DNA from 2 places in the Kitasatospora sp. NPDC042419 genome. Region 1 is predicted to be linked to the other one. Evidence: riboswitches for the same ligand, from Rfam matches in the RefSeq annotation. Region 1 holds a riboswitch; the other holds the start of a gene.
The links. Region 1 has a riboswitch for cyclic di-AMP ahead of AC067J_RS22430 (LysM peptidoglycan-binding domain-containing protein). Riboswitches for the same ligand answer to the same signal wherever they lie in the genome.
Positions count from the first base shown of each region.

Region 1 (7,169 bases):
GTCGAGGTGGTCGGGCAGGTCGGCGAGCGAGACGATCCGCTCGCCGTCCGGGCCGGCCACGCAGAACAGGTCGATCGGGCCGAGGTGCTTCTCGGCGGTGTCGACGAGGGCGGCGACGTCGCTGGGGCGGCGGATGTCGCCGCAGACGCCGACGACCGGGCAGCCCGGTCGGTCGAGCTCGGTGGCGAGGTCCTCGGCGATGCCGACCTGCTGGTCGGCGATGAGGACCCCGGCGGCTCCGGCGGCGGTGAACCTGCGGGCGAGGTCGGCCCCCGACCCGCCGTTGAGTACTGCGATCACGACGACCGAACCGGTGACCCGCATGGTGTTGCTCCTCCCTGTGGGCGGCTCCGCACCGGCGCCCACGGACATCTTGCGGAGGATCGTAGGCACGTCCTGACCCTCCGCAACAGGGATTACCCCTCAGGTGACCAGACTCACGCCTGCCGTGCCCGGCGTACGCCCGGGATACCGTCGTCCCATGCCAGTTCAGCCCGCCTCCGCCCGCCCTCCGCTCTTCACCTGGGAGTTCGCCGCAGACCCGTACCCGGCGTACGCGTGGCTGCGGGAGCACGAGCCGGTGCACCGCACCACCCTGCCGAGCGGGGTGGAGGCGTGGCTGGTGACGCGGTACGCGGACGCCCGGCAGGCGCTGGCGGACGGCCGGCTCTCCAAGAACCCGGTGCACCACAGCGAGCAGGCGCACCGCACCGGCCGGGTCGGCATCCCGGGCGAGCGCCAGGCCGACCTGATGACGCACCTGCTGAACATCGACCCGCCGGACCACACCCGGCTGCGCCGCCTGGTGTCGAAGGCGTTCACGCCGCGCCGGGTGGCGGCGTTCGAGCCGCGCGTGCAGCAGCTGACCGACCGGCTGATCGACGGTTTCGCGGCGCGCGGGAGCGCCGACCTGATCCACGAGTTCGCGTTCCCGCTCCCCATCTATGCGATCTGCGACCTGCTCGGGGTGCCCGCCGAGGACCAGGACGACTTCCGGGACTGGGCCGGGATGATGATCCGGCACGGCGGCGGCCAGCGCGGCGGCGTGGGGCGTGCGGTGAAGAGGATGCGCGCCTACCTCGCGGAGCTGATCCACCGCAAGCGGGCGGACCTCGGCGACGACCTGATCTCGGGGCTGATCCGGGCCAGTGACCACGGCGAGCACCTCACCGAGAACGAGGCCGCGGCGATGGCCTTCATCCTGCTCTTCGCCGGATTCGAGACGACGGTCAACCTGATCGGCAACGGCACCTACGCCCTGCTGCGCAACCCCGGTCAGCGCGCCCTGCTCCAGGAGTCGATCGCGCGGGGCGAGAGCGGTCTGCTGGAGACCGGGATCGAGGAGCTCCTCCGCTACGACGGGCCGGTGGAGCTGGCGACCTGGCGGTTCGCGACCAGCCCGCTGACCATCGGCGGGGTGGAGATCCCGGTCGGTGACCCGGTGCTGGTGGTGCTCGCGGCGGCGGACCGGGATCCGGCGCGGTTCGCCGACGAGAACACCCTCGACCTGGCCCGTGCGGACAATCCGCACCTGGGCTTCGGGCACGGCATCCACTACTGCATCGGCGCCCCGCTCGCGCGGCTGGAGGGGAGGGCCGCGCTGACCACCCTGCTCACCCGGCTGCCCGATCTGCGGCTCGCCGCGGGCCCGGAGGACCTGCGGTGGCGAGGTGGTCTGATCATGCGTGGACTTCGTGAACTTCCGGTGGAATTCACTCCGGAGAAAGCGCCCACGGAGGCCCCTTCCGGACCTTCCGCCGACGCCCCTTCCGGTGGCTGAGGCGGACCGCGACACGCTGACGGAGGGCCTCCGACCCGCCTCGGCCGGGGGTCTGAACCGCCATCAACCCGGACATAGCGCTTCCGTTGGTGGGCAATCGATCACCCGGCGTGATTTCCGTGTGATATCGAAGATATGAGCTTGTGATTGCTCGGCAGATCTGTCTACTCTCCCTGGAGTTCGCAGCTGCGAGCCCCGAGCACGGAACGCCGAGTCCTGCCCGCCGTGCTACGGGAAACCGACCAGAACCCTGGGCAGGGGCGGGGGAACCAGGTTTGTTGCCGTCCCCACGGCTTGGGGTGAAGCCGCCTCGTGCGGCCGGGCCACCTCCCGGTCCGAACCCGACAGCTCACCTCGCAGGCGTGCGGAGAGGGACCCCTTCATGCTGTTCGTTGGAAACGGCCGTCACCGTCGTCGCACCCAGACCGAGAAGGCCATCGCCGTTGCCGGTGTCGCCGGCGTCGGCCTGGCGATGCCTATCCTGAGCGCCACCGGCGCCTCCGCCGCCCCGGTCTCCACCTGGGACGCGGTCGCCCAGTGCGAGGCCGGCGGCAACTGGAGCATCAACACGGGCAACGGCTTCTACGGCGGCCTGCAGTTCACCTCCAGCACCTGGAAGGCGTTCGGCGGCACCGCGTACGCGCCGCAGGCCAACCAGGCCTCCAAGGCGCAGCAGATCTCGGTGGCGGAGAAGGTCCTCGCCTCGCAGGGCCCGGGCGCCTGGCCCGTCTGCTCCAAGAAGGCGGGCCTGAGCAAGGGCGGTGCCCCGGCGGCGGTCGACACCTCGACGGACGCCAAGCCGGCGGCCCAGCAGCCGACGGCGCCGAAGCACGCCTCGCCGCAGCCCGAGACGCCGAAGCCGGCCCAGCAGCCGCAGCAGGCCCCGAAGCACGCCGCGCCGAAGCCGCAGGCCCAGCCGCAGCAGCAGGCGCCGAAGCAGCAGGCGCAGCAGTACGTGCAGCAGCGCGCCGCCGAGCAGGCCCAGCCGCAGGTGCAGCAGCAGGCCCAGGCCCCGTCGTTCTCCGGCAAGTCCGGCTGGGACGCCGACGCGAAGGTGTTCTGGTACCAGAACAACGGTGGCTGGTACTGGACCAGCCACCAGAGCGTCTACCAGCAGTACGCCGGCCAGGCCGCGGGTCAGGACGCCCGCCCGGCCGCCGCCCAGAGCGCCCCGGCCGCCCCGCAGCGCGCCGCCCACGGCTACACCGTCCAGGCCGGCGACACGCTCGCCGGTATCGCCGCCGGCCAGGGTGTCTCCGGTGGCTGGCAGGCGCTGTACGACGGCAACCGCGGCACCGTCGGCGCCGACCCGGACCTGATCGTCCCCGGCCAGGTGCTGACCCTCGGCTGACGCCGGTTCGGCCGGCGGACCGGCGGAGGGGGCGGGGCCGGCCGGGCTCGTCCCCCTTCGTCCGGATCCGGGCCCCTCCCGTGGGGCAACCAGGTGAACTACCGGTGGGTAGCCGTGCCACACGCTGAGACGGGACCGAGGCCGACGTGGCCCCGAGAGCCCGTGCGGTTAGGCTCTGGTCGTAACGACTCCGCAATCGTCCGGCCGACAGCACCCACCGTCAGCCGAACCTGCTTCCGCTAGGAGATGCCTCGTGCCGTCCATCGATGTCGTCGTAGCCCGTGAGATCCTCGACTCGCGTGGCAACCCCACGGTCGAGGTCGAGGTCGGCCTCGACGACGGCAGCACCGGCCGTGCCGCTGTCCCGTCGGGTGCCTCCACCGGTGCCTTCGAGGCGCTGGAGCTCCGCGACGGCGACAAGAACCGCTACTTCGGCAAGGGCGTGGAGAAGGCCGTCCTGGCCGTCATCGAGCAGATCGGCCCGGAGCTGGTGGGCTACGACGCCACCGAGCAGCGCCTGATCGACCAGGCCATGCTGGACCTGGACGCCACCCCGGACAAGTCCTCGCTCGGCGCCAACGCCATCCTGGGCGTCTCGCTGGCCGTCGCGCACGCCGCCTCCGAGGCCAGCGACCTGCCGCTGTTCCGCTACCTGGGCGGCCCGAACGCGCACGTCCTGCCGGTCCCGATGATGAACATCCTCAACGGCGGCTCGCACGCGGACTCCAACGTCGACATCCAGGAGTTCATGATCGCCCCGATCGGCGCGGAGTCCTTCTCCGAGGCCGTCCGCTGGGGCGTCGAGGTGTACCACACCCTCAAGGGTGTGCTGAAGGAGCGCGGCCTCTCCACCGGCCTGGGCGACGAGGGCGGCTTCGCCCCGAACCTGGACTCCAACCGCGAGGCCCTGGACCTCATCGTCGAGGCCATCCAGAAGGCCGGCTACGTGCCGGGCAAGGACGTCGCCCTGGCGCTGGACGTCGCCTCCTCCGAGTTCTACGAGGACGGCGCCTACCAGTTCGAGGGCAAGGCGCTCACCTCCGCCGAGCTCATCGAGTACTACGCCGGCCTGGTCGCCGCCTACCCGCTGGTCTCCATCGAGGACCCGCTGGACGAGTCCGACTGGGACGGCTGGAAGGCCATGACCGACAAGCTGGGCGACAAGGTCCAGATCGTCGGCGACGACCTGTTCGTCACCAACCCGTCCCGCCTGGCCCGCGGCATCGAGACCGGCACCGCCAACGCGCTGCTGGTGAAGGTGAACCAGATCGGCTCGCTGACCGAGACCCTGGACGCCGTCGAGCTGGCCCAGCGCAACGGCTACCGCTGCATGATGTCGCACCGCTCCGGCGAGACCGAGGACGTCACCATCGCCGACCTGGCCGTCGCGACCAACTGCGGCCAGATCAAGACCGGTGCCCCGGCCCGCTCCGAGCGCGTCGCCAAGTACAACCAGCTGCTGCGCATCGAGGAGATCCTCGACGACGCCGCCGAGTACGCCGGCCGCGGCGCCTTCCCGCGGTTCAAGTACGAGGGCTGACACACACAGCTCCCGCCGGTGCCCCGCCTGTTCACCCCGTAGGGTGGACGGCGGGGCACCGTCGCGACCAGGAGGGGACACCGGAGATGGCAGGCTGGAGGATCCCGGGCTTGGCGGCCCGGCCTCGGTTCACGAGCCGGGCGACCGTCCTCGTCCTGGTGCTCTGCTCGCTGGTGGCGATCCTGGCGTACCCGACGCGGCAGTTCATCTCCCAGCGCTCCGAGATCTCCGCACAGCGGGCCAAGGCCGAGCACGCCCGGCAGCAGGTCGAGCAGCTCCGCCGGGAGAAGGCCCGCTGGCAGGACCCGGAGTACGTCAAGGCGCAGGCCCGCGCCCGGCTGCACTACGCGATGCCGGGGGAGACCCCGTACATCGCGGTGGACCCGGCCGCCCAGGACGCGACCAGGTCGTCGCTCGGCGCGCCGCCGCCCGCGCAGGGCCCGGCCGCCGGGCAGGTCAAGGCCGCCAGGCCCTGGTACGCCAGCGTCTGGGACTCGGTGGACGCCGCCGCGGCCCCCGTCGCAGCAGCCCCCGCCCAGGGCCCGGCCACCGCCCGGGCCGCCGGCTCCGCCCCTCCCTCACCACCCGCCCCCGCCCCCGCTGGAGACAGCTCCTCCCATGACCACTGAGAACCACCCCACCGTCTCCGACGAGGACGTCGCGGCCATCGCCGCGCAGCTCGGCCGGGTCCCGCGCGGTCTGCGCGGCGTGGCCCACCGCTGCCCCTGCGGCAACCCGGACGTCGTCGAGACGGCTCCCCGGCTGCCGGACGGCACGCCGTTCCCGACCCTGTACTACCTGACCTGCCCCAAGGCCGCCTCGCTGATCGGCACCCTGGAGGCGGACGGCGTGATGAAGGACCAGACGGCCCGGCTGGCCGAGGACCCGGAGCTGGCCGCCGCGTACCAGAAGGCGCACGAGGACTACATCGCCCGCCGCGACGCCATCGAGGTGCTGGAGGGCTTCCCGAGCGCCGGCGGCATGCCGGACCGGGTCAAGTGCCTGCACGTGCTGGTCGGCCACTCGCTGGCGGCCGGCGAGGGCGTCAACCCGCTCGGCGACGAGGCGATCGGCATGCTGGAGGACTGGTGGGCCAAGGGCCCCTGCGTCTCCGCCGCCGAGGTCGCCGAGGCCGGTGCGCGGGTGAGCCGCAACCGGGCCAAGGAGCAGGACCACGAGGCCGTGATCGCGGCCAAGGAGCAGAAGGCCGCCGAGCGCGCCGCCAAGCGGGCCGCCCAGGAGGCCGGGGAGGCCGGGGAATGACCGTCACCAGGGTCGCCGCGATCGACTGCGGCACCAACTCGATCCGGCTGCTGGTCGCCGACCTCGACCCGGAGACCGGGGAGATCACCGACCTCGACCGGCGGATGGTCATCAACCGGCTCGGCCAGGGCGTGGACCGGACCGGCCGGCTGCACCCGGACGCGCTGGCCCGGACCTTCGCGGCCTGCCGGGAGTACGCGGAGGTCGTCTCCGGCTTCGGGGTCGGCCCCGAGCGGATCCGCTTCGTGGCCACCAGCGCCTCCCGGGACGCCGAGAACAGCGCCGAGTACATCGAGGGCGTGCGCGGCATCCTGGGCGTCGAGCCCGAGGTGGTCAGCGGCGAGGAGGAGGCGCACCTCTCCTTCGTCGGGGCCACCAAGGAGTTCACCGGCGGTCAGTTCCCCGCGCCGTACCTGGTCTTCGACCTGGGCGGCGGATCGACCGAGTTCGTGCTCGGTGACGAGGACGTCCGGGCCGCGCGTTCGGTGGACATCGGCTGCGTCCGGCTGACCGAGCGCCACTTCGGCGGTGCCGAGCTGCCCTCGGACGAGCAGATCGCCCAGGCGCGGGCCCACGTCCGGGCGGAGCTCGACCGGGCCGAGGAGGCCGTGCCGCTGACCGGCGCGGCCACCCTGGTGGGCCTGGCCGGGACGGTCACCACCATCTCGGCGATCGCCCAGGACCTGCCCCGGTACGACTCCGAGGCGATCCACCACTCGCGGATGAGCCGCGCGGAGGTGGCCGCGATCGCGGACCGGCTGCTGCACGCCACCCACGCGGAGCGGGCGGCGATCCCGTCGATGCACCCGGGCCGGGTGGACGTGATCGCGGCGGGCGCGCTGGAGCTGCTGGAGATCATGGAGCGGACCGGCGCCGCCGAGGTGGTCGTCAGCGAGCACGACATCCTGGACGGCATCGCCTGGAGCATCGCCTCCTGACCGCGCGCCGCCCGCGGCCTGCCGCTTCCCCGGCCCCGGAGCCCCCTCGCGGGCTCCGGGGCCGGGGCGCGCCCGGGGCCGTGCGGAAAAGTTCGTGAATTTCTTCACATGGGGATCCGCCCTTTCGCCGCGTCGAGCGGTCCGGTCCGTCCGATATGTGGGACCGAAGGCCTGCCGGGCGTGGTGACCGCTGGATCGCAGGTTCCGCCCGGCCGGAGGTTTGAAAATCGAAATCCCGCAGGGGAACCCGGGCCCCACGCGGATCGTTGCTGCTCAGCGGGGCCGTTCGAACGGCCG
Region 1 is NZ_JBWKAW010000011.1:263,797-270,965, forward strand. It holds gene AC067J_RS22420 (SDR family NAD(P)-dependent oxidoreductase) at 1-393, opposite strand, end outside; gene AC067J_RS22425 (cytochrome P450 family protein) at 482-1,780, shown strand; cyclic di-AMP (ydaO/yuaA leader) riboswitch at 2,010-2,157, shown strand; gene AC067J_RS22430 (LysM peptidoglycan-binding domain-containing protein) at 2,163-3,131, shown strand; gene eno (phosphopyruvate hydratase) at 3,385-4,671, shown strand; gene AC067J_RS22440 (FtsB family cell division protein) at 4,782-5,300, shown strand; partial or broken gene AC067J_RS22445 (DUF501 domain-containing protein) at 5,272-5,799, shown strand; gene AC067J_RS22450 (Ppx/GppA phosphatase family protein) at 5,931-6,872, shown strand.

Region 2 (7,169 bases), on a different contig from region 1:
TACGCGGCGAACTGGGTGACCACGTGGTGCTGACGGGCGTTGAGCCAGACGAAGATGCCGTCCTGCAGGTTGTTGTGGGCCAGGCAGCGCTCGAAGGTCCAGACGCCCTCGCTGTTCTCCGGCCACTCGAACCCGGAGGCCCCGGTGGCGCCCTGGACGCCGACGGCCACGCAGTCCACCGCCTTGCCGCCGGTGCCCGCGCCGAGGTTGAAGCCGGTCAGCCGGTAGGCGCGGGGGTTGGGTTCGAGCAGCGTGCGGGAGGCTACGCAGGACTCGTACACGATGTCGTCGGAGGGGCGCTGCGGGGTGCGGGTGTCCAGCGGCCCGTCCCACCAGTAGGCGTCCTCCCAGGTCTCGTGGCTGATGCAGCTGCGGAAGGTGATGCCGTGGCTGGCGTGCGGGACGTACGCGTGGCTGCCGGCGTCGCGGACGACCACGCCCTCGACCACGGTGCCGCGGGTGGCGTCGCCGAGCCGGTGGAAGTGGAGCCCGTAGCGGCCGAGGACGGCCGCGGTGATCGGGGCGGTGCCGTCCCGGCCCTTCCAGGTCTCCTTGGTGTCGGCGCGCGGACCGACCCAGCGCAGCGCGGCGTGCCGCACGTCGGCGCGCCGGGAGCTGGTGAGGTGGACGTGGGTGCGGCCCTCGGCGGTGCCCTCGACCCGGACGGTGCGGGTCAGGTTGAGCACCTCGGCGCCGACGGTGACGCCCCCTCCGGCCGCGACCCGGGGGTGGGCGTGCTTGAGCGGCGCCTCCAGGGTGACGGTGGTTCCGCTGACGGACCGGACGGTGACGAGGTCGTAGGCGGCGGCGAAGCCCTCCTGGTCGGGCGGGCCGGTCGGGGTGACGGCCAGTTCGTCGCCGGGGAGCCAGCCGGCGGGCGGGGCGGCCAGGTCGAGGGTGGTGTCGCCGGCCTTCAGCTCGCGGTCGGCGCGGATCCAGGCGGTCTTGGCGGCGCCGTCCAGCCGCAGGTGGCCGGCGCCGGTGACCCAGAGGCCGACGTCGGTGTCGACGACCTTCATGCCGTCACCCTGGAAGCGCCGCTCGTCGACGGCGGGGAAGCGCAGGGTGTGGGTGTGGGTGCCGTCGGGGGCGAGGGCGAGGGTGCCGCGGACCTCGACGTTGCCGGTGGCGGCGAGGGTGAGGGTGCGGTCGGCGGCGAAGGTGAGGGCGCCGGTCGGCTCCACGAGCAGCGTGCCGACGGCGGCGTCGGTGTCGAGCAGCACCCGGTCGGTGATCCGGACGGTGCTCTTCGGGCCGGGTACGGCTCCGCCCCAGCCGGCCGGGTCGGACCAGCGGCGGCCGCTCTGGTCGACGGTGGGCGCGGGGGCGGGCTGTTCGGGTGCGCCGCCGTCCGGGGCGGTCCCGGGCGGTGCGGCGCCGTGGCCGCCGGCCGCCCCCATCGGGTCGGCGCCCGCCGCGGGCGTTCCGGCGACGGCGGCGACCGGCTCGGTCGGGCCGCTCAGCGAGCGCCGGAGGACCTCCTCGCCGCTGACCGCCGCGAAGGCGGTTCCGACGGCGAGCCAGCGCAGCAAAGTGCGGCGGCTTACGGGAGTTCGAGGCGGTTCAGGTGGGATGTCCGCTCTGCGGTGCTTTGCCCTGCGGTGCGCTCCGCGCGGCCTGGCGGCCGGCCGGGCGGCGTCCGGGTCCTCGTCCATGGCCATCGGTGCGTAGCCCTCCCCCCAGACGGCTGCGTCGTCGCCGGCGCACTGCCGACGTTCTGAAGCATAGGCAGTTGCGTTGACCGTGACGGGCGTTGTGCGAAATCGGTCATTTCTGATCATGAAGGACAGCCGCCCACCACGGATTTCGAAAACAGTGATGCGTGTCACACATGTTTGCGGTTTGAACGCGGCTCTGCTTAACGTGCTCCCCGTTCGTGGCCACACGGACCCAGTTCATCCGCAACGCCGAGTCCTGCCGTCGGGTGCGCTGGAAGCACGAAGCACCACGGCAGGAGCGGGGGAACCACAGGTAGTTCGCCCAGGCCGGTCTCCGGACCGACCGGGGCTAGGGGTGAAGCCGCGCCCACAGCGCGGCCGGGCAACTCCAGCCCGAATCCGACAGCTCACCTCGCAGGCGTGGGAGAGGACCGCGTCTTCATGCTGCCCACCAACGGCACCCGCCTGTCCGGCCGTACCCGTCGCGCCATCGCCGCCCTCGGCGTCGCGGGCATCGGCCTCACCGTCCCCTGCCTCACCTCCGGCACCGCCTCCGCCGCCACCGTCGCCACCTGGGACAAGGTCGCCCAGTGCGAGAGCGGCGGCAACTGGAGCATCAACACCGGCAACGGCTTCTACGGCGGCCTCCAGTTCACCAGCTCCACCTGGTCCGCGTTCGGCGGCACCTCGTTCGCCCCGCGCGCCGACCTCGCCACCAAGGACCAGCAGATCGCGACCGCCGAGAAGGTGCTCGCCGTGCAGGGCCCCGGCGCCTGGCCGGTCTGCTCGGTCAAGGCCGGTCTGACCAAGGGCGGCACCCCGGCCGCCGTCGACACCTCGGCCGCCGCCAAGCCGGCCGCCCAGACCCCGGCCGCCCCGGCCCCGGCTGCCCAGACCCCGGCGCCGGCCGCCAAGCCCGCCGCCCAGCCGAAGGCCGCGCAGCCCGCCGCGCCCAAGGCCCCCCAGCAGCAGGCCCAGGCCCCCGCCGAGGCCCCCGCCTCCACCGACGGCGTCCGGCAGGGCGACCGCGGCCAGGACGGCCGGCAGTGGCGCCAGCAGGCCGGCCAGCAGGGCGGCTGGAACCAGGCCGACGACTACACCGTGGTCGCCGGTGACTGGCTCTCCTCCATCGCCGACAAGAACGACGTCCAGGGCGGCTGGGAGCGGCTCTACGAGCTCAACCGCGCCACCCTGACCGACGGCCCGCACAGCATCTACCCGGGCCAGCACCTGACCTTCGGCGACCGCGCCAAGGGCCAGGGCCAGAGCCAGGCCTCGGCCTCGGCCTCGGCCTCGGACGAGTCCGGCAAGGGCTTCGACTGGTTCAACCGCGCCAAGGACGCGCAGCAGGGCGCCGGCCAGGCCGCCGCGCAGACCCCGGCCCCCGCCGCCAAGCCGGCCGCCAAGCCGGCCGCCGGGGCCGAGACCCCGGCCCCGGCCCAGACCGCCACCGGCAGCATGGCCGCCGCCGTCTCCTTCGCCCAGTCGAAGGTCGGCCAGGCCTACGTCTACGGCGGCACCGGCAACGGCGGCTGGGACTGCTCCGGCCTCACCCAGGCCGCGCTGCGTGCCGCGGGCATCTCCGTCCCGCGCGTCGCCGCCGACCAGGCCGCCGCGTCCACCCACGTCTCGCTGGACGCCCTCAAGGCGGGCGACCTGCTGTTCTGGTCCAACAACGGCCAGGACTCCGGCGTCTACCACGTCGCGCTCTACATCGGCGACGGCAAGTACGTCGAGGCCGCCAACCCCAGCTCGGGCGTGCGGACCCAGACCATCGCCAACTGGGCCCCGGACTTCGCCGGCCGGGTCTGACCCAGGAGCGGGTCCGACCCTCTGACGGGTCCGACCCACGAACGCCCGGAGCCCCCGGGGAGGAGCGATCGGACTCCTCCCCGGGGGCTCCGGCGCGCCCCGCGCCGGACGCGGCCGCGCGGGAGCACGCCCCGGCGGGCCGCGGGCGGCCGCCCCGCCGCCGGGAGGTCGTGGTCAAATCCGGCCGCACCGGGCATGCTGCTGCTCTGCACCCGAGGAGGAGTCCCATGGCCCAGGTCACCGTCACGCTCGACGCCAACCTCGCGATCGACGCGATGATGCTGTCCGGCACCAAGAACCCGCAGGACGCCGTCGAACTGATCCTCCGCGACTACCTGGAGCGGGGCCGGCGCACCGAGACCCGGACCGGCGACGCCGCCGACGGCCGCCGGGTCACCCCGGACCGCCCGATCGCCCAGGAGGGCTGAGCGGGCACGACGGACGGCCGGGGTCCGGGAGCGCGTGGCTCCCGGACCCCGGCCGTCCGTCCTTGCGCACCGTCAGCGCGCGCCGGCCCCGGTGGAGCCGCGCATCACCAGCTCGGGCTGGAACATGAACTCCCCGCGCTGGGCGGCGTTCCCGCCGACCTCCTCCAGCAGGGCGTCCACCGCGGCGGTGGCCATCGCCTCCACCGGCTGGCGGATGGTGGTCAGCGGCGGCTCGGTGAACGCTATGAGCGGCGAGTCGTCGAAGCCGACCACCGAGACGTCCTGCGGCACCGTCAGGCCCCGCTGCCGGACGGCGCGGATCGCGCCGAGCGCCATCATGTCGCTGCCGCAGACGATCGCCGTGCAGCCCTTGTCGAGCAGCGCGCCGGCCGCCGCGTGCCCGCCCTCCACGCTGAACAGCGTGTGGTGGACGAGCCCCTCGGCCTCCTCCCGGGAGTGCCCGAGCACCTCCCGCATGGCCGCGGTGAACCCCTCGATCTTCCGCAGCACCGGCACGTACCGGCGTTGCCCGACGGCCAGACCGATCCGCTCGTGGCCGAGTTCGGCCAGGTGCTGGACGGCCATCCACATCGCGGCCCGGTCGTCCGGCGAGATGAACGGCGCGTCGATCTTCTCGCTGTAGCCGTTGATCAGCACGAACGGCACCCCGCGGCCGGCCAGCCGGGCGTACCGGTCGTGGTCGGCGGTGGAGTCGGCGTGCAGGCCGGAGACGAAGACGATGCCCGCGACTCCCCGGTCGACCAGCATCTCCACCAGTTCGTCCTCGGTGGAGCCGCCCGGCGTCTGGGTGCAGAGCACCGGCGTGTAGCCGTGCCGGCTCAGCACCTGCTCGATCACCTGGGCCAGCGCGGGGAAGATCGGGTTGCTCAGCTCCGGGGTGATCAGCCCGATCAGCCCCGCACTGCGCTGGCGCAGCCGGGTCGGCCGCTCGTAGCCGAGCACGTCGAGCGCCGCCAGCACGGTCTGCCGGGTGGCGGCCGAGACGTTCGCCTTGCCGTTGAGCACGCGGGAGACGGTGGCCTCGCTGACCCCCGCCTGCGCCGCGATGTCTGAGAGTCGCGCCGTAGTCACGGTCCCAGAGCCTATTGCAACCACGTCAGACCGCCCACCAGTCGGTGCTGTCCGGTGCGAGCACCGTCTCGTCGCCGTCGAGCAGCGGGTCCGCGCCGGCGGAGCCCAGCAGCAGCCGGCCGGGCACCGGTATCCGGACCGGCTCGGCGGTGGCGTTCACCGTGCAGACGAAGTCGCCGCGGCGGAACGCCAGGGTGCCCTCGGGGCTCTCCAGCCACTCGACCCCGGTGCCGGCGCCGAGCTCGGCCCGCGCCCGGCGGACGGCCAGCGCGGAGCGGTACAGCTCCAGGGTGGAGGTCGGGTCGCCGGTCTGCGCCTCGACGCTGAGCCCGGCCCACTCGGCGGGCTGCGGCAGCCAGCTGGGACCGCCGGCGGCCGGTCCGAAGCCGTACGGGGCCTCGGCGCCGGACCACGGGATCGGGACGCGGCAGCCGTCGCGGTAGCCGTCCTGGCCGGCCTTGCGGAAGAACGACGGGTCCTGGCGGACCTCGTCGGGCAGGTCGGTGACGTCCGGCAGGCCGAGCTCCTCGCCCTGGTAGAGGTAGGCGGAGCCGGGGAGCGCGAGCATCAGCAGGGTGGCGGCGCGGGCCCGGCGCAGGCCGAGGGCGCGGTCGCCGGCGGTGCGGATCTGGGTGCCGAGGCCGGGCGGGTTGGCGAACCGGGTGGCGTGCCGGGTGACGTCGTGGTTGGAGAGCACCCAGGTGGTGGGGGCGTCGACCGGGCGCATCGAGTCGAGCGAGAGGTCGATCACCGAGCGCAGCTCGGCGGCGTCCCAGGAGGTGCCCAGGTACTGGAAGTTGAAGGCCTGGTGCAGCTCGTCGGGACGGACGTAGTTGGCGGTCCGCTGGACGGTCGGGGTCCACGCCTCGGCGACGCCGATCCGCTGCCCCGGGTACTCGTCGAGGATCTTCCGCCAGCTGCGGTAGATCTCGTGCACGCCGTCCTGGTCGAAGAACGGCATGACGTCGTTGCCGAGCAGCTTGAGCTGGTCGGAGCCGCCGATGTCGGGCAGGCCGGGGGCCTTGACGAGACCGTGGGCGACGTCGATGCGGAAGCCGTCGACGCCCATGTCCAGCCAGAACCGGAGGATGGAGCGGAACTCGTCGGCGACGGCCGGGTTCTCCCAGTTGAAGTCGGGCTGCTCCGGTGCGAACAGGTGGAGGTACCAGTCGCCGGGGGTGCCGTCCGGGTCCTCGGTGCGGGTCCAGGCCGGGCCGCCGAAGATGGACTCCCAGTCGTTGGGCGGCAGTTCGCCGTTCTCGCCCTTGCCGGGGCGGAAGTGGTAGCGGTCGCGCAGCGGCGAAGCCGGGCCCTCGCGCAGCGCGCGCTTGAACCACTCGTGCTGGTCGGAGGAGTGGTTGGGGACGAGGTCGACGATGATCCGCAGGCCCAGCCGGTGCGCGTCGCGGATCAGCGCGTCGGCGTCCAGCAGGGTGCCGAACATCGGGTCCACCGCGCGGTAGTCGGCGACGTCGTAGCCGGCGTCGGCCTGCGGGGAGGCGTAGAACGGCGAGAGCCAGACGGCGTCCACACCGAGGTCGCGCAGGTAGGGCAGGCGGCTGCGGATGCCGGGCAGGTCGCCCATGCCGTCACCGTTGGAGTCGGCGAAGCTGCGCGGGTACACCTGGTAGATGACCGCGTCCCGCCACCAGCCTCTGTCCGCGCCGGCACCGGCCTCGTGAGCGGTGGCGTCGGCGGCGGGCCGGGAGGTGTCGGCCAGGTTCTGGGTCATGGACGGTATCCCTCGGGAATCAGAGGAGCGGAGATCGGGGGAGCGGAAGCGGTCGGGCGCGGCGGACCGCGGTCAGGAGCCGCGGACCGGGCGTGCTCAGGACTTGGAGGCGCCGGCGGTCAGGCCGGTCACCAGGTGGCGCTGCACCAGGTAGAAGAGGACCGACGACGGGATCGCGATCAGCACGGCGGTGGCGGCCATCAGGTTCCACTGGGCGTCGTGCTCGCTGACGAAGGTCTGCAGGCCGACGGCCAGCGTGTACTTGTCGGAGCTGAGCATGAAGGTGGAGGCGAAGGCGACCTCGGCCCAGGCGGTCAGGAAGGAGTAGAACGCGGCCACCGCCAGGCCCGGGCGGGCGAGCGGCAGCACCAGCCGCCAGAAGGTGCCGATCGGGGTGAGCCCGTCGACCCGGCCGGCCTCGTCGATCTCCACCGGGATGGTGTCGAA
Region 2 is NZ_JBWKAW010000004.1:513,265-520,433, reverse strand. It holds gene AC067J_RS12090 (hypothetical protein) at 1-1,532, opposite strand, end outside; cyclic di-AMP (ydaO/yuaA leader) riboswitch at 1,896-2,092, shown strand; gene AC067J_RS12085 (transglycosylase family protein) at 2,079-3,470, shown strand; gene AC067J_RS12080 (hypothetical protein) at 3,698-3,898, shown strand; gene AC067J_RS12075 (LacI family DNA-binding transcriptional regulator) at 3,971-4,990, opposite strand; gene AC067J_RS12070 (glycoside hydrolase family 13 protein) at 5,016-6,722, opposite strand; gene AC067J_RS12065 (sugar ABC transporter permease) at 6,819-7,169, opposite strand, start outside.
Region 2: another riboswitch for cyclic di-AMP. It lies ahead of AC067J_RS12085 (transglycosylase family protein); the one in region 1 lies ahead of AC067J_RS22430 (LysM peptidoglycan-binding domain-containing protein).